4 regions of the Novosphingobium sp. BL-S-21 genome follow, and region 1 is predicted to be linked to each of the others. Evidence: predicted binding sites of a transcription regulator. Region 1 holds the regulator's gene; each other region holds the start of a gene.
The links. Region 1 encodes LexA, which represses DNA repair genes until DNA is damaged. Its sites were predicted from a motif close to GTTCCNCNCTTGTTCT; they were not measured.
Positions count from the first base shown of each region.

Region 2: the regulator LexA is predicted to act here: its motif matches at 2,939-2,954, upstream of ACZ1J6_RS06260 (ImuA family protein).
Region 3: the regulator LexA is predicted to act here: its motif matches at 2,479-2,494, upstream of uvrA (excinuclease ABC subunit UvrA).
Region 4: the regulator LexA is predicted to act here: its motif matches at 1,348-1,363, upstream of ACZ1J6_RS14355 (PA0069 family radical SAM protein).

Region 1 covers NZ_CM145496.1:495,165-499,306, forward strand. The annotation lists gene ACZ1J6_RS10725 (ComEC/Rec2 family competence protein) at 1-586, shown strand, start outside; gene lexA (transcriptional repressor LexA) at 634-1,332, opposite strand; gene ACZ1J6_RS10735 (molybdopterin molybdotransferase MoeA) at 1,466-2,680, opposite strand; gene moaC (cyclic pyranopterin monophosphate synthase MoaC) at 2,677-3,162, opposite strand; gene trpC (indole-3-glycerol phosphate synthase TrpC) at 3,176-3,967, opposite strand; gene trpD (anthranilate phosphoribosyltransferase) at 3,995-4,142, opposite strand, start outside.
Region 2 covers NZ_CM145495.1:1,595,279-1,599,420, reverse strand. The annotation lists gene ACZ1J6_RS06280 (IS5 family transposase) at 1-75, opposite strand, end outside; gene ACZ1J6_RS06275 (IS110 family RNA-guided transposase) at 427-1,536, opposite strand; gene ACZ1J6_RS06270 (hypothetical protein) at 1,632-1,823, opposite strand; gene ACZ1J6_RS06265 (alpha/beta fold hydrolase) at 1,820-2,566, opposite strand; gene ACZ1J6_RS06260 (ImuA family protein) at 3,060-3,740, shown strand; gene ACZ1J6_RS06255 (Y-family DNA polymerase) at 3,655-4,142, shown strand, end outside.
Region 3 covers NZ_CM145496.1:28,261-32,402, reverse strand. The annotation lists gene uvrA (excinuclease ABC subunit UvrA) at 1-2,467, opposite strand, end outside; gene ACZ1J6_RS08550 (UrcA family protein) at 2,967-3,368, shown strand; gene ACZ1J6_RS08545 (hypothetical protein) at 3,382-3,543, opposite strand; gene ACZ1J6_RS08540 (hypothetical protein) at 3,565-4,026, shown strand; gene ACZ1J6_RS08535 (META domain-containing protein) at 4,100-4,142, shown strand, end outside.
Region 4 covers NZ_CM145496.1:1,264,079-1,268,220, reverse strand. The annotation lists gene ACZ1J6_RS14360 (hypothetical protein) at 1-220, opposite strand, end outside; gene ACZ1J6_RS14355 (PA0069 family radical SAM protein) at 255-1,337, opposite strand; gene ACZ1J6_RS14350 (TetR/AcrR family transcriptional regulator) at 1,441-2,028, shown strand; gene ACZ1J6_RS14345 (TauD/TfdA dioxygenase family protein) at 2,154-2,999, shown strand; gene ACZ1J6_RS14340 (NADP-dependent isocitrate dehydrogenase) at 3,117-4,142, opposite strand, start outside.

The sequences.
Region 1 (4,142 bases):
CCTCTGGCTGGGCCTTTGGGACGGTCGCATCCGGCTATGGGGGATTTTGCCTATAGCTGCCGGTTTCTTCGGCTTGATGCTCATTCCGGTTCCGGACATCATGGTTTCGGGCGATGGCCGCCATGTGGGCTGGATCGATCCCGAGAGCCATCGGCTCGTGATGCTTCGCACCGGTTCCGGCGACTACGCCCTGGACAACCTCATGGAAGTTGCCGGGACGCGAGAGGTCCCGGTCAATGCGCAGACGGCGCCCGGAACGCGATGCAACGCGGACTTCTGCGCCGTCGAGCTACGTCACGGCGAAGAGGCTCGGCATGTGTTGATCGCGCGGGGGAGGGCCATCGTCCCCGAGATGCAACTGGCCGAGGCGTGCAGGTGGGCCGACGTGGTGATCGCCGAACGCCGCTTGCCGAGGACCTGCCTGCCGAAGTGGCTCAAAGTTGATCGCCAGATGCTGGATCGAACGGGCGGGCTGACTATCGATCTTGCAAGCCGCAGTGTGACGACCGTGGCGGAGGGGCAAGGAAATCATGGCTGGTGGAAGCCCGCTGCGCCGACCATGATCGAACGCAAGGGATGGTATTAGCGACCGCTGGCCTGAGGAGGGCGAACAGGGCGCCCTCCTGAGACGGATCAATGATAGCGGCGCAGCAGGCCTGCCAGCTTGCCCTGGACTTCTACTTCGTCAGGTCCGTAGATCTGCGGTTCGTAAGCGGCGTTCGCGGGATCGAGGCGCACCATGCCATCTTCCCGGCGCAGATACTTGAGCGTCGCTTCCTCACCCCGGACAAGGGCGACGACGATCTCGCCATCCCTGGCCGTGGTGGTCCGCTTTACGAGTGCGAAATCCCCGTCGAGAATGCCGGCATCGACCATCGAGTCGCCTGAGACTTCCAGTGCATAGTGATCGCCTGCACCGAGCAGGGCCGCAGGCACCGGGAGCGAAGACTGGCCTTCCAGGGCCTCGATCGGCACGCCCGCGGCAATACGACCATGAAGGGGGATTTCGATCACGTCGTTGGCGGGCCTGGCGACCGCCGCCGGACGGGAAGGTGCGGCGTTGCCGCCACGCGCCGCCGATACCGCAGCCGCGGCCTTGGCCGGCTTGCTCGTGGCGTCTTCGGGCTGGCGGAGCACTTCGAGAGCGCGGGCACGGTTGGGAAGGCGGCGGATGAAGCCACGTTCCTCCAGCGCGGAAATCAACCGATGGACGCCCGACTTCGACTTGAGATCGAGCGCTTCCTTCATTTCCTCGAAGCTGGGGGAAATGCCGCTCTCTTCAAGCCGGACCTGAATGAACCGGAGCAATTCGTGCTGCTTGCGCGTCAACATCTGCTTAGCCTCATGTGTTCTGTGGCACTTGGCCTGAATCGCCCGACGAACCGGCCCCGGCTGACTTGATGTGTCGTTCAGGGAACTTGTCTGCGAACAATGAGGGAACAATTATGCAACGAATAGGGTATCGTCAAGCAATACCGCCATTTTGGAGCAAGAACACCTGAACGGGATCACCGCGATCAGCGGCGAGGGCATGCGCCGACCGGTCGATCAGGACATTGCTGGCGGCAAGCGAGGACAAGGCGCCGCTATCCTGTAGTGAGAGGGCATGGACCGCCTCACCATCCCAGGATCCCCGCAGGAATTCGCGGCGCGCCCCTCCCGTCCTCAAAGGTGCCGAAAGCCGGGTGGCAATCGCGCGGGGTAAGGGCTGCGCCGCGCCCAGAAATGCGCGCAGTACGGGAAGAACGAAGAAATATGCGGTTACCAGGCTGGACACGGGATTGCCGGGAAGCCCGATCACCAGTTGACGACGCCCTGCCGTTTGCCGTGTCGCGACCATGAGCGGCTTGCCGGGTTTGATCGCGACGCGCCAGAAGTCGATTTCGGCGCCCCATTTTTCCAGTGCCGGCCGGAGAAGGTCGTGATCGCCCACTGACGCTCCCCCGCTCGTCACGATCACGTCGGCATCGGCGGCCGCATCGAAGGCGGCGACCAGAGCGTCCAGATCGTCGGGGATTGGTCCATTTCGATTTGCATCGACGGGAACGCTACGCGCAAGAGCGGTCAGCATGGCGCCGTTGCTGGCGGGTATCTGATGGGCTGCGCAGCATTCGGGATCGCCGGACAATTCATCGCCGCTATCGATCACGGTTAGCCGGGGGCGGCGGCGGACGGCGAGATGCCGGTGGCCCGCCGAAATGGCAAGACCGGCTTGCGCCGGTCCGATCAATGCCCCGGGGGCGAGCAGCGGCGCTCCATCGGCGAAATCCATGCCGCGGAAGCGGACGTGCTTGTGGCCTGGTGAGGGCGCCTCTCCCGTGAGGGCGAGGTGATCGCCGTCCCGGTCGACATCCTCCTGCAGGATCACGGCCCGCGCATTTTCGGGCAACAGGGCGCCGGTGGAGATCCGCACGGCTTGACCCGGATCGACGGCTGCACCGAAAGGCCGCCCTGCCGCGCTTTCACCGATCACCTGCCAGGGTCCGGACAAGTCCCCTTCGCTGACGGCATAACCGTCCATGGCGGAGATATCGGCGGCAGGCTGGACCCGGCGTGCCAGCAACGGAGCCGCGAGATAGCGACCCAGCGCACCGTCGATGTCGACGTGCTCGACGGGCCGCGGCTCGACCAGCGCAAGCAGTCGGGCCTGTGCCTCTTCCAGAGCGATCGGCGGGATCATCGCGACGATGTCTCGATCTTCCAGTCGCCCGATTTGCCGCCACGCTTTTCGATCAGGCGAATGTCACCGATGACCATGCCCTTGTCGAGCGCCTTGGCCATGTCGTAAATTGTCAGCAGAGCCACGGAAACCGCTGTAATGGCTTCCATTTCCACCCCGGTCTTGCCGCTCAGCGATGCAGTGCCCATTGCCAGAACGGCGCTGTCCTCGAACGTGAAATCCAGGTTCACGGCGTCCAGCGTCAGCGGGTGGCACATCGGGATGAGGTCCGCCGTCTTCTTGGCGGCCATGATCCCCGCGATGCGTGCCGTTCCCAGCACGTCGCCTTTCGGTGCATTGCCGGCGCGGATCGCTTCCAGGGCCGAGGCGCTCATCGTGATCCGCCCGGACGCCACGGCGACCCTGCGGGTCGCGGCCTTGGCACCAACGTCGACCATGCGGGCCGAGCCTTCCGCATCGATGTGAGTAAGGGACTTGCTCAAGCGCGGGCTATCCTCAATCTGCGAAGAGGAGCTGGCGGGTTGCCGCTTGGATATCCGCCTGACGCATCAGGCTCTCGCCAACGAGGAAAGTACGGGCGCCGCAAGCCGACAGCCGTTGCAGATCGGCGTGAGTGTTGATGCCGCTTTCGCTCACGAGCAGGGTGCCGGCGGGTGCCAGCGGGGCAAGGCGTTCCGTCGTCGAAATATCGGTCGCGAACCGCTTGAGATCACGGTTGTTCACGCCAATGAGACGCGACTTGAGGCGGCTCGCCCGCTCCATCTCGTCTTCGTTGTGGACTTCGACCAGGCAGTCCATCCCGCGCTCACGCGCCGCAGCCTCGATTTCAGCCATAAGCACGTCGTCCAGCGCGGCGATGATGATCAGGATCGCGTCGGCGCCGATCGAGCGCGCCTCGGCGACCTGCCAGGGATCGATCATGAAATCCTTGCGGATCACCGGAAGCGAGCAAGCGGCCCGGGCCTCGACGAGGAAATCTTCATGGCCCTGGAAGTAAGGCGAGTCGGTCAGCACCGAGAGGCAGGCCGCACCGCCGCGCTCATAAGCGATGGCATGTTCGGTGGGGCGAAAATCAGGCCGGATCAAACCCTTGGAAGGCGAAGCTTTCTTGATCTCCGCGATCAAGGCGAATTCGGTCTTCGCCTTCCGGCGCAGGGCCGCCTCGAAGCCGCGAGGTGCGCTCTGTTCGCGGGACCGGGCGTCCAGGTCATCCAGCGTCGCGAAACCCTTGCGCGTCTGCACTTCGATGCGCTTGGTGTCGCAGATCTCGGTAAGCTTGTCGGACATCGGTAACCCTCGAAAACACGCAGCGCCTCAAGCCCGAAGCGCGGAAATCCAGCAATTGAGCAGAGCATTGGCCAAGCCCTTGTCGATAGCCTCGGCAGCCTCTTCCACGCCTTCCCGCCAGGTTTCGACCTCACCGGCAACGATGAGGGCGCCCGCGGCATTGAGCAGGACGGCA
Region 2 (4,142 bases), on a different replicon from region 1:
GTGGTCTGCTGGAACCCGGGCTTCGCAGCTCACGTAGGAAAACAGCCCTTCACTCCGGTAATCGCCGCCGCGCATCTCAAATCCTTCAACCTCAGCCGAAGGCATATGAATCACCTCAAGGGGCTCAAGGAAAGCGCCTTTTTCCGCACCCTGCTCTCATGTTCGCTGTCAAGCCTTTGTTGCACAGTAAAGGCACCGGCGACGCCGGAGATTGAATTGTATAGATGCGCAAGGATGGAGACGGAACTGAGACGACGGTTGAGCAAGCTCTCATGCGCGGGTTGGTTACCGCATGACCGTGGTTTCGTTCTGGGGCTGCCTCTCTCTAAATAACGAGCGTCGATTATTTCTGCTCATAACAGCGCACGAGGATTCCCCACCGCGTTCCGCCTCCAACTTTGCGCATCGGAATGATAATTAGCCCTTCTAAGCCGGAGTACCCGCAGTCGCTCGCGCGATGGCCCAGATGAAGCCGGCCATCTCACGGGCAATCGCTGTCGTCACAACGACCTTGGCCTTACCGGCAGCTGTAAGTTGCCTATACCGCTGGCACATTCGAAGCTGCCCTTTCCAAGCAATGTCGCGCACCGCTTGGGGGACATTTTCAATGCGGTCGTGCAACTTGCGACTGACGCGTGCCTGCATCCGATAGGTCCATGCTCCTTCAATCAGTGCCCGCCGGGCCAGCCCACTGCCAGCCTTGGTAATGCCGCCCTTGCGCACGGAGGAGCCGCTGGAATGCTCCGACGGAGTCAGCCCGAGATAGGCCATCAATTTGCGCGGGTTATCAAACCGCTGGAAGTCCCCAACCTCGGCCACCACCGTGACTGCCACAATGAATGCCACACCCCTCATCGCCTGCACGGCTTCAACTACCGGCCACAGACTCCAGCTTGGAGCAAGGTCCTTGATCTGTTTGGTCAGCCGCTCGATGCGCGCCTCCGCGTCGGCTATGGCGTGCACATAATCCTGGAAGACAATTTGCTGCGCGGGATGTTGGAAACGCAGCGTTGTCAGCCAGCGCCGATAGGCTTGTGTCCAGCCCCTTTTGCCGGAATAGATACGACCGTGGCGGAGCAAAAATCCCTGAAGGTGCTGCCGCGCTTTGCCTACGACCCGCACAGCGGTTGCTCTTGCACGAATGAGATCCCGCATGGCTTCGTGCGCTTCGTCAGGTACCCAGACCGCCGTCAGTTCGCCCGCACGGTGCAGCCTCGCCAGCATCAGCGCATCGCGACGGTCCGTTTTTACCCGATCCCCTGTTTTCACCGGTATGAGAGACGGAGCAACGACGATGCAATCGTGGCCATGCTCTACTAGCTGTCGGTGTAGACCGTAGCCGCAAGGCCCTGCTTCATAACAGAAATGAAGCTCCCTCGCCCTACCTGCCAGCTTCTCGACCACCTTCTTAACCTCGTCGGCGCGGTTGGGTATCACGCCCCAGCTGCGCACTTCTCCTCCTCGCTTCCCGTCGGCTACCGCCACGGAGATCGTTGCTTTATGGACATCAAGCCCGATAAACATGCTATCCTGCATGCGGTCTCTCCTCCATTCTTGAGGCTCGGCACCAGCCAGCCTGGTGCAACCCTCGAACGCAGAATGCAGCAGGAGAGGCCACTTACCCAGTCAGCTCAGGCGAACATGGGGTCTAAAACCCGGCTGTTGCGAAGATTGAAAGAGGGAAGCGAAAGAGCCGGCGATACCGCCACTGCCGCCGCTCGATACCCGCCGTCGACTTCCAGCGCAACGACCAGGTCAGCTTCGCAAGAGACACGGGCAAAACCGCAAAGCTCGTAGAGCGCTTCACTGATGCTCGCGGTCATGGAGCATCGTCCCTGAGATGCTTTTCCAGGATTTTCAGGACCAGGTCGGGTGCTGTCATGTGCGGCAGATGTCCGGATGCATCGATGATATCCAGCGTCGCATTCTTCATCTCGCGGACGAGCCACTCTCCGACCTCGCGCGGCACGGCAACATCGTTGGCGGTCTGGATGAGATTGACCGGCACCGGAACCCGGCGCGCCGCAGAACGCACGTCCGAGGTGAAGATGGTGCGCGAGGTATGGAGCGCGATGTCCGGGCGCATCTGAAAGAGAGTGCGCGAAAACTCGGAAACGGCATGCGCGTCCTCTACGCCTACGACTATCGGCGCGAACCCAGCGGCCCAGGCCTGGTAATTAGCCGCCATGCTGTCGAAAAGCGCATCGAGATCTGCCTGATCGAAGCCGCCGACATAGCCCGGTTCGTTGAGGTAGCGCGGGGAGGCGCCGATCATGACGATCCGGGCGAACAGGTCGGGCCTTCCAACCGAAGCAACGGCGCCTATCATCGCGCTCATGGAGTGGCCGACGTAAATGCAGTCGTCGATGCCGGTTTCATCCAGCATGTCGATCAGGCCATCAGCGTAGCCGTACAGGCTATCGTACCGCTCGAACTCGTAGGTCGTTTCGCCGTGAGGCCCGCAACCAGGAAGATCGAACGAGTAGACGTCATATCGCTCGTCGAACCAAGGTCGCAGCGAAGACCAGGCATCCTGGTCCGTGCCGAACCCGTGTGACAGAACCACTTTGCACGTCCCACCGCCACTGCGGCGGCCGTGCAACCCTTTGAAAATCAATGCTCAATCTACCTGATAGGGAGGACGTATCATAACCTATGTAGATAAACTGTGTGAAACAACACACAACATCCTGGGAACCCCGAATGCTTGAGCACAAGGTGGGTTGCACGAGGTAGGCGACAAGACGAAGCATCGCTTGGCAGGCCGAATGTCTCATAGGCAAGTTTTTCGAAGAGCCCAGCAAGAGCCGAAAATCGGTCGGTTATTTCTTTGCGCCGCCAACGCAGCTCCTCGTTGCACAGGTCTGTCCACAGCCTTGTCCCGGGGAGCGTGGCGCGCGCCCGTCTCAAACATCTTGACCGTCCTCCCCTAGGAGTGGGAACATATAGCGAACATAGCGAGTCTGAAAACACACACCATGCAGCCGGTATCACCATCAACCCTGCCGACGATCGAGCACCTGCGGACCCTGGCGTCGCCGCTTGCGGAATTTCGCACGATGCCGTTTGCAGCCGAGGCTCTGGATGGTCGTCTGGGCGGCGGGGGACTGCGTGCCGGCGCTTTGCACGAGGCGGCCGCGCGCACCTGCTCGCTGGTCGATGATGCCGCCGCGACCCTGTTCCTTGCAGGGATCGCAGCGCGTGAAGCCCGCGCTCTCGAGGCGCCGGTGCTGTGGGTGAGCTGCCGTAACGACCTCTACGCGCCGGGGCTGGAACAGGCCGGACTTGCATCGTCCTATGTCATTCACGCGCAGCCGCGCGAAGAAGCAGCGCTCCTTGCCGTCGTCGAGGACGCTATCCGCGATGGCACACCGGCCGCTGTCGTTGCCGAGGCCGGCAGGGTCTCGATGGTGGCTACCCGCCGCCTTCAGCTCGCGGCGGCCGAGGCCGATATTCCTGTCCTGCTGCTCAGGCGTCACCGCGGACGCGACCGGGATCCGCTCGGCGAACCTTCGGCGGCCTGGACCCGCTGGCGCATTGCCAGTGCCCCCTCCGACCGTCTCGGCGTTGCCGGCGTCGGTCGGCCCCGCTGGCTCGTCGAACTTGCCCGCCAGCGCGGCGGTGAAGGTTTTTCCCTGATCGTGGAGGGATGTGATGAGACGGGTCGTCTCGCTGTTCCTGCCCTATCTGCCGATCGAACGGCTGAGACGGCAGGACCGGTTCGCCGCTCCGCGGTCTGAACCCCGCGCGCTCGAGCTGCCTGTCGATGACGATCCCGGTGCCTGCTCGGTCCCTCGCGGCGGCGGGTGGCGGCCCGGTGCGCGCTGGGCACGGGCAGGGACGCAAGGTGAAGGTCGCGGGCGGGCACGCTCGCGTGTCGATGTCGAGCGTGAGATTGCCGCGCTGCCGCTCCACGCGCAGCCGCCGATGCGCGAACTTGGCCGGCGCTCGGAAGCGGCGGAGCATCCCTTCAAGCGTCCGGTATCGACGCCGCCGCGCGCCCTGCGCGTCGCCTCCGCGGTTGCCGCGCCCCCGCTGGCGCTCATTGGCAAAGTCGGGCGCCGCGACGAGATCGTCTCGGCATGCCCGGCTGCACGGGCGCTTGGCATCCATATCGGCATGGCGGCAACCCATGCGAGGGC
Region 3 (4,142 bases), 470 kb from region 1:
ACTCTTCCGCGTCCTCGATCGTCATGTCGAGCACGTCGGCGATGGAGTGGCCCTTGAACTTCACTTCCAGCGTTTCGCGGTTGTAGCGCTTGCCGTGGCATTCCTCGCACGTGACGTAGACGTCGGGCAGGAAGTGCATCTCGATCTTGATGAGGCCGTCGCCCTGGCACGCCTCGCAGCGGCCGCCCTTGACGTTGAAGCTGAAGCGCCCGGCCTTGTAGCCGCGCGCCTGGGATTCCGGCAGGCCCGCGAACCAGTCGCGGATCTGGGTGAAGGCGCCGGTATAAGTGGCGGGGTTGGAGCGCGGGGTGCGGCCGATCGGGGACTGGTCGATCTCGATGACCTTGTCGCAGTTTTCGAGGCCGGTGATGCGGTCGTGCGCGCCTGCCACCACGCGCGCGCCGTTGAGCTGACGCGAGGCGCCGGCCTGCAGGGTGTCGATGGTGAGCGAGCTTTTGCCCGAGCCGGAGACGCCGGTAACGCAGCAGAACGTGCCGAGCGGGAACGCCGCCGTGACGCCCCGCAGGTTGTTGGCGCGGGCGTTCTCGACCACGATCTTCTTGCCGTTGCCCTTGCGGCGCTCGGTCGGCACCTCGATCTTGCGGGTGCCGTTGAGGTAGGCGGCGGTGAGGCTGTTCTTGCTCTTGAGAACCTGCTTGAGCGTGCCTTCGGCCACGACTTCGCCGCCGTGGACACCGGCGCCGGGGCCGAGGTCGACGATGTGGTCAGCGGTGCGGATGGCGTCTTCGTCATGCTCGACGACGATCACGGTATTGCCCAGGTCGCGCAGGCGCTTCAGCGTTTCCAGCAGCATGTCGTTGTCGCGCTGGTGGAGGCCGATCGAGGGTTCGTCGAGCACGTAGAGCACGCCCGAAAGGCCCGAGCCGATCTGGCTGGCGAGGCGGATGCGCTGGCTCTCGCCGCCCGACAAGGTGCCGGAAGTACGGTCGAGGTTGAGGTAATCGAGCCCGACGTTGTTGAGGAAGCCGAGGCGCTCGTTGATTTCCTTGAGGATGGCCTTGGCGATCTGCTGCTGCTGGCTGGTCAGCTTGCCCTCAAGCTCCCCGAACCATGCGAAGCCGTCCGACACGGAAAGGCGCGCGGCATCGGCGATGTCGCTGCCGGCGATCTTGACCGAGAGCGCCTCGGGCTTGAGGCGTTTGCCCTCGCACGTTTCGCAGGGCTGCGCGGTCTGAAACTTGGACAGTTCCTCGCGCATCCAGGCGCTGTCCGTCTGGATCATGCGGCGGTTGAGGTTGCCGATCACGCCCTCGAACGGCTTGTTGACCGTATATTCCTTGCGCCCGTCCTTGAACGTCAGCGGCACGGCCTTGCCCACGGTGCCGTAGAGAATGACGATCTTCACCTCGGGCGAGAGCGCGTCCCACGGCGTGGTCAGGTCGAACCCGAAGTGTGCGGCCAGGCTGGAGAGCACCTGCATGTAGTAAGGCGAAGGCGGGTTGGACTTGGCCCAGGGCACGATCGCGCCCTGCTTGAGGCTGAGATGCTCGTTCGGCACCACCAGTTGCGGGTCGAACAGCAGCTTCTCGCCCAGGCCGTCACAGGCCGGGCACGCACCCTGCGGCGCGTTGAACGAGAACAGGCGCGGTTCGATCTCCTCGATGGTGAAGCCGCTGACCGGGCAGGCGAACTTCTCGGAGAAGACGATGCGATTGGGCGGCAGGCCGGTACCCTTGAGCGTCTTCTTGCTACCCTTCCCCTCGTCCTCTCGGCCCGGCACCACGCCGTCGGCAAGGTCGATATAGGCCAGCCCCTCGGCCAGCTTGAGTGCCTGTTCGAAGCTGTCGGCAAGGCGGGTCTGGATGCCGTCCTTCACCGCGATGCGGTCCACCACGACTTCGATGTCGTGCTTGTACTTCTTGTCCAGCGCGGGGGCGTCCTCGATGGCGTAGAGTTCACCGTCGATGCGCACGCGGGTGTAGCCCGCCTTCTGCCACTCGGCGAGTTCCTTGCGGTACTCTCCCTTGCGGCCGCGCACGACCGGGGCGAGCAGGTAGGCACGCGTGCCTTCGGGCAGTTCCATCACCCGGTCTACCATGTTGGAGACGGTCTGCGCCTCGATCGGCAGGCCCGTGGCAGGCGAATAGGGAATGCCCACGCGCGCCCAGAGCAGGCGCATGTAATCCCAGATCTCCGTCACCGTCGCCACCGTGGAGCGCGGGTTGCGGCTGGTGGTCTTCTGCTCGATCGAGATCGCGGGGCTGAGGCCGTCGATATGCTCGACATCCGGCTTCTGCATCATCTCCAGGAACTGGCGCGCATAGGCCGAGAGGCTCTCGACATAGCGGCGCTGCCCCTCGGCATAGATCGTGTCGAAGGCGAGGCTGGATTTCCCCGAGCCCGAAAGCCCGGTGATGACGATCAGCTTCTCGCGCGGAAGCTCGATGTCGAAGCCCTTGAGGTTGTGCTCGCGCGCACCGCGCACCGTGATGTGGGAGAGACTCATGGAGGTGACGTGTTCCAGATTTGTTCGCAAAGCGCAAGCAGCCGCGACCAGAGCTTTTGCTGCAGGGACGGGACCTCATGTGGGAACCGGCTGCCGGATTGCAACGGTTTGCCCTGCGCATCGCGGCGGCCGCCCGGCCGGCGATGTCATCCGTCGGCCGAACTATGCCGTTCGACGATCCGACCCAATGGATGACTTGAATGCGACGAGGTTAAGAGTAATAGAGAAGTTGCCCGGTAATAATAACCGACTCACCTTTTGCCGCATGGTCAACAAGAAATACAAGTAAATGTCCAGACATTGCTCAAAAGCCAAGGCGAGATCGAAGGGGCAGAACTAAAGTATATACATGTTCAATGGAGTCGACACACTCCCCGCGACGTTACCGTTGTTTGGGAACGACTTTTCTCATCGATTGAGGTCGCGTTGCAGTTCGCGTTTCGCGGGCCGTGGGGGCTTGCGTGCGGAGATCTGCACTCTTGAGCAACAGGAGAATGCAATGACCAGGATTCACACCGCTTTCGCCGCCATCGGCATGCTGTTCGTGGCGACCTCGGGGCTTGTCGCCCCGGCCCTTGCCGACGTGGTCGTCAAGGACGGCTCGCTCCGCGACGTTCCGCATCGTGAGGTGCGTTACGGCGACCTCAACCTCGATACCCAGGCGGGTATCGATACGCTCAATACCCGGCTGGAAGTTGCCGTTCGCGCCGTTTGCGGACCGCTTGAAAGCAACCAGCTGGATCAACTGGCCCGCGTGCACGACTGCCGCGACGCCTCGCTCGACCGGGCCTTTGCGGCCCGCGATGAAATGATGGCGACGCGGATGGCCGCCCGCGAAAACCCGGGCCAACTGGCGGCAGCCGCCCCCAGCCTCGCCGTCGTGGCGCGCCGGGGGAAGTAGGCACACCTTAGTCTCAGACTCCGCCGAGGAAGCCGCCGACGGGAAAGTTCCTGTCGGCGGCTTCTTTCTGCCGCCATCCGGCGCACGCCTCGCGCGCCTCGTCGTGCGCGCCTGCCGCTCGTCGCATATCGAATTGCCTCCGGCCCCGCGCCTCGCCAGGGATCGCCTGGATCATCCAGGGACGGAGACGAGAACAATGAGGGGCCGCAAGACGGGTACGCGTATCCTGCTGGCGCTGGGCACGCTGGCGCTTTGTGCGCCGGGCTTTTCGGGTACCGCGCGGGCCGACGATCCCAATGACCGCATGAGCGCCGAGGACATTGCCCGCGACGCCGCGATCATCCGCAAGCTCAATCGTGATCAACTGGACTATGTGCGCAAGCGCGATGCGCAATACGCTTCCGGCTGGAAAGCCTATCGTGCGCGCCAGGGCGGCGGGGACGAGCAGGACGACGAGGCGACCGGGCAATATGCACGCGGCGACTATGCCGGCGACGAGGACGGCGAGCCTTATGCGCGCCGGGACGAACGCCCGGCCTCTTCCAGCCCTTCGCGCGCTTATGCCCAGGCCCGCCGCGACTACGAGGCCGATCTGGCGCAGTGGCGCCGCGACGTCTCGGCCTGCCGCGCGGGTGACTATTCGCGCTGCGAGCGCTGACGCATACCAGGGACCGGCGCCGAAACACCGTTTCGGTCGCCGTGCCGTCATCTTTCCGTGGCTTTCCGGAAACATGACCAGACCGGCCCTGATTCTTGCCCTGCTCCTTTGTGGAT
Region 4 (4,142 bases), 770 kb from region 1:
CCCCGGCTTTTTCGCCGAGGTAGGAGGCATACGTTACCGCCTCGATGGCGGAAAGGCATCCCCGGGCGCAGGAAAGCGCGCGGAAGGCCGGCGGTGCGGCTGCGATGCGAGTTGTCTCGACAGGGTCGGCGGGGGCAGAGGCAGAGGTAGGCGGAGCGGCTGGGATGGAAGCCGCCGGCGCGACGGTGGCGGCCAAAAGAGCGAGAGTTGCCAGCAACATGGAATCAGCCTCCACCTGTATTTCGAAACGAAGGCTATAGCAGCGAAAGTTGACCGTCCAGCGACGGCCGGCGGAAGGCCGTGCTGTCCAGCAGGATCGCCGGTTTCGAGAATCCCATGCGGGTCATTGCCACCTTGAATCGCCTGCGGAACAGATCGGCCCAGACGCCGGTGGGGCGCATGCGGGTGAAGAAATCCGGATCGTTGTCGCGGCCGCCGCGCAGAGATTGGATCGTGGCCATGACTTTGCCTGCCCGATCCGGAAAATGCACATCCAGCCATTCGCGGAACAGGGGTGCCACTTCGTGGGGCAAGCGGACCATGATCCATGTCGCGCGGTCGATACCCTTATCCTTCGCGGCATGAAGTATGTCTTCGAGGAACTGATCGGTGATCGAGGGAATGACCGGCGCAATCGAAACGTGGGCGGGCACGCCCGCGTCCGCCAGACGCCCCAGCGCGGCGATTCGCTTGGCAGGCGCAGCCGCTCGCGGCTCCAGCAGGCGCGAAAGCTTGGGATCCATGCTCGTCACCGATATGCCCACTTCCACCAGCTTCAGCCTGGCCAGTTCCGCGATCAGGTCGAGATCTTGCAGAACCCGGTCCGATTTGGTGGTGATCGTTACCGGATGCCGCGTTTCCAGGCAGACTTCGAGCACACTGCGAGTGATCCGATAGCGGCTTTCGATCGGCTGGTAGGGGTCGGTATTGGTGCCCATGGCAATGGGAGCGGGGCGATAGCCAGGCTTCGCCAGGGTCTGGCGCAGCAACCGTGCCGCATCCGGCTTGGCGAAGAGCTTCGTTTCGAAATCGAGGCCGGGGGAAAGGTCGTGATAGGCGTGGGTCGGCCGCGCGAAGCAGTAGATGCAGCCATGCTCGCATCCCCGGTAAGCGTTGATCGAGCGGTCGAAAGGGATGTCCGGAGACTTGTTGAACGACAGGATCGAGCGAGGATGCTCCTCGGTAACCGTCGTGGCCGGGTTCCGCGCCGGACCGTCGATCTCTTCCGCGGCATCCATCCAGTCCCCGTCGCTCTCCCGCTGCGGCAGGTTGAAACGCCGGCTGGCCTGGCCGCTGACGGCACCTCTTCCCTTTTGGATTGGCCCAGGAACTCGCATGAGATCCATATGAACAAAAAGAGAACAAAATGCAAGCCGAAGCCGTTCGGTTGATATTGCTCCGGCCAGCCCCTAGGCAGGCCCGACAAGCAAAGGAAATCCGATGGCAGGCGCAGCGCGCAGGATAGGGGCCGAGACATCCGCGACGCGAGCGCGCATCGTCACGGCGACCGTGGAATTGATCCGGGACGAAGGCTATGCCGCCGCCAGCACGCGCCGCGTGGCTGCACGCGCAGGGCTCAAGCCGTCGCTGGTGCACTATTATTTCCCCACCACGGACGACCTGCTTCTGGAAGTGTGCCGCCAGGGCGCGGCGGACAGCGACCAGATGATCGAGGAGGCTCTGGCCTCCGCCGATCCCGTTCGGGCGCTCTGGGGGTTCTTCGTGGATACCAGCCGCACGGCCATGTCCGTCGAATTCATGGCCCTGGCCAACCATCGCCCGGCCGTGCGCGAAAAGATGGCCGAGCACAGCATCGCCATGCGCCGCCGCCAGGTCGAGATCCTGGAGCGCCTGCTGGGCGATCGGCTGAAGGCCGTTGAGGGCTTCGACCCGGCCGGGCTCACCGTGATCCTTGCCGGAATCGGCCGTTGCATCGTGATGGAGGAAGGGCTGGGCGCCGAGATGGGCCACGAACAGGCGCGCCGCATCGTCGAATCCTGGCTCGACCGCCTGCAGGGCGCGGGCTGACTTTCGCAAGGGCGATCCATCGCCGCTACGCGCTCGCGCTGATTTGAACAGGCGTTCAGGCCGTGATATTGGAACTCTCGTGAGCCGCTGATTCAGCGGGCCCAATATGACGGGAGAATTCCAGGATGTCGGTCGAGACCCAGACCAGGCTGAAGGCCGAAGAGATCAAGCCGAAGATCGGCAGCCGCGTGCTCAACAGCAGGGAAGACCTGCTCGCCGGAACCGTCGCCACCGAAATCCGTGAGCTGCTGGAAGCGCGCGGCGTGCTCGTGTTCCCGCAAGTGAATTTCACGGACGAGGAACAGGTCGCCTTCACCAAGACGCTCGGCACGTTCGCGCCCGAGCGGAAGGGCGGCGAGGAGGTGATTTCCAAGATCACGCTCGACGCCAAGGAAAACCCGATGAGCGCCGAGTACCTCAAGGGCTCGCTCTATTGGCACATCGACGGCACCCGCAACGATGTGCCCATCCTGGCCTCGCTGCTGTCCTGCCGCGTGCCCAGCCCCCGCGGCACGGGCAACACCGGCTTCGCGAACACTTACGCCGCTTTCGAGGAACTGCCGGCGGACAAGCAGGCCGAATACGAGCAGTATCGTATGATCCACGGCCCCTGGGCCAGCCTCTTCTATTACGAGCCCGAGCCCAGCCTCGCCAAGTTGCAGGGCTATGCGCAGATCGGTGAGCAGGAACTGCCGCTCGTCTGGAAGCACAAGTCCGGCCGCAAGAGCCTGGTGATCGGCTGCACTTCGGCGCAAGTGGTAGGCAAGTCCGCGCTGGAGAGCGCGATGATCATCCATGGCCTGCGCGAATGGGCGACGGGGCCGGAGTTCACTTATAGCCACGAGTGGGAAGTGGGCGATCTCGTCATGTGGGACAACACCGGCACCATGCACCGGGCCGAGGCCTATGACCCCACTTGCGGCCGCATGATGCATCGCACCAAGCTCGAAGGCGAAGAACCCTTCGAATAAGGCGCGCTCCAGAGGCAGGGTGCCGCCTGCCCGGGACAAGAAAAAACCCTCCACCTGCGAAGGCGGAGGGTTTTTTGTACCCCAGGTCCTAAGACCCGGGGCTTGGATGCGAAAGGCTCAGGCCCAGGCAGCCATCTTGGTTTCGAGGTTCTGCACGATGGCCTCGAAGAACTGCTCGGTGGTCATCCAGTTCTGGTCCGGACCGATCAGCAGCGCGAGGTCCTTGGTCATCTTGCCGCTTTCGACGGTTTCGATGCAGACCTGCTCCAGCGTCTCGGCGAACTTCACGACTTCCGGGGTCTCGTCGAACTTGCCGCGATAGGCGATGCCGCGCGTCCAGGCGAAGATCGAGGCGATCGGGTTGGTCGAGGTGGCCTTGCCCTGCTGGTGCTGGCGGTAGTGACGGGTCACGGTGCCGTGAGCGGCTTCCGCTTCCACGGTCTTGCCGTCGGGCGAGAGGAGGACCGACGTCATCAGGCCGAGCGAGCCGAAGCCCTGTGCAACGGTGTCCGACTGGACGTCGCCGTCGTAGTTCTTGCAGGCCCAGACGAACTTGCCCGACCACTTGAGCGCCGAGGCGACCATGTCGTCGATCAGGCGGTGCTCGTAGGTGATGCCGGCGTCCTTGAACTTGGCGGCAAAGCCTTCGTTGTCGAAGACTTCCTGGAACAGGTCCTTGAAGCGGCCGTCATAGGCCTTGAGGATCGTGTTCTTGGTCGAGAGGTAGACCGGCCAGCCCAGGTTGAGGCCGTAGTTGAACGAGGCGCGTGCGAAGTCGCGGATCGATTCGTCGAGGTTGTACATCGCCATGGCGACGCCCGGAGCCGGGAAATCGAACACGTCGAGGTCGATCTTCTCGCCGTTTTCGCCGTCCCACACGAGGCGCAGCTTGCCGGCGCCCGGGATCAGGGTGTCGGTGGCCTTGTACTGGTCGCCGAAAGCGTGACGGCCGACGACGATCGGGTCGGTCCAGCCCGGAACCAGGCGGGGCACGTTCGAGATCACGATCGGTTCGCGGAAGACGACGCCGCCCAGGATGTTGCGGATCGTGCCGTTGGGCGACTTCCACATCTTCTTGAGGCTGAATTCGGTGACGCGGGCTTCATCGGGGGTGATGGTCGCGCACTTCACGGCAACGCCATG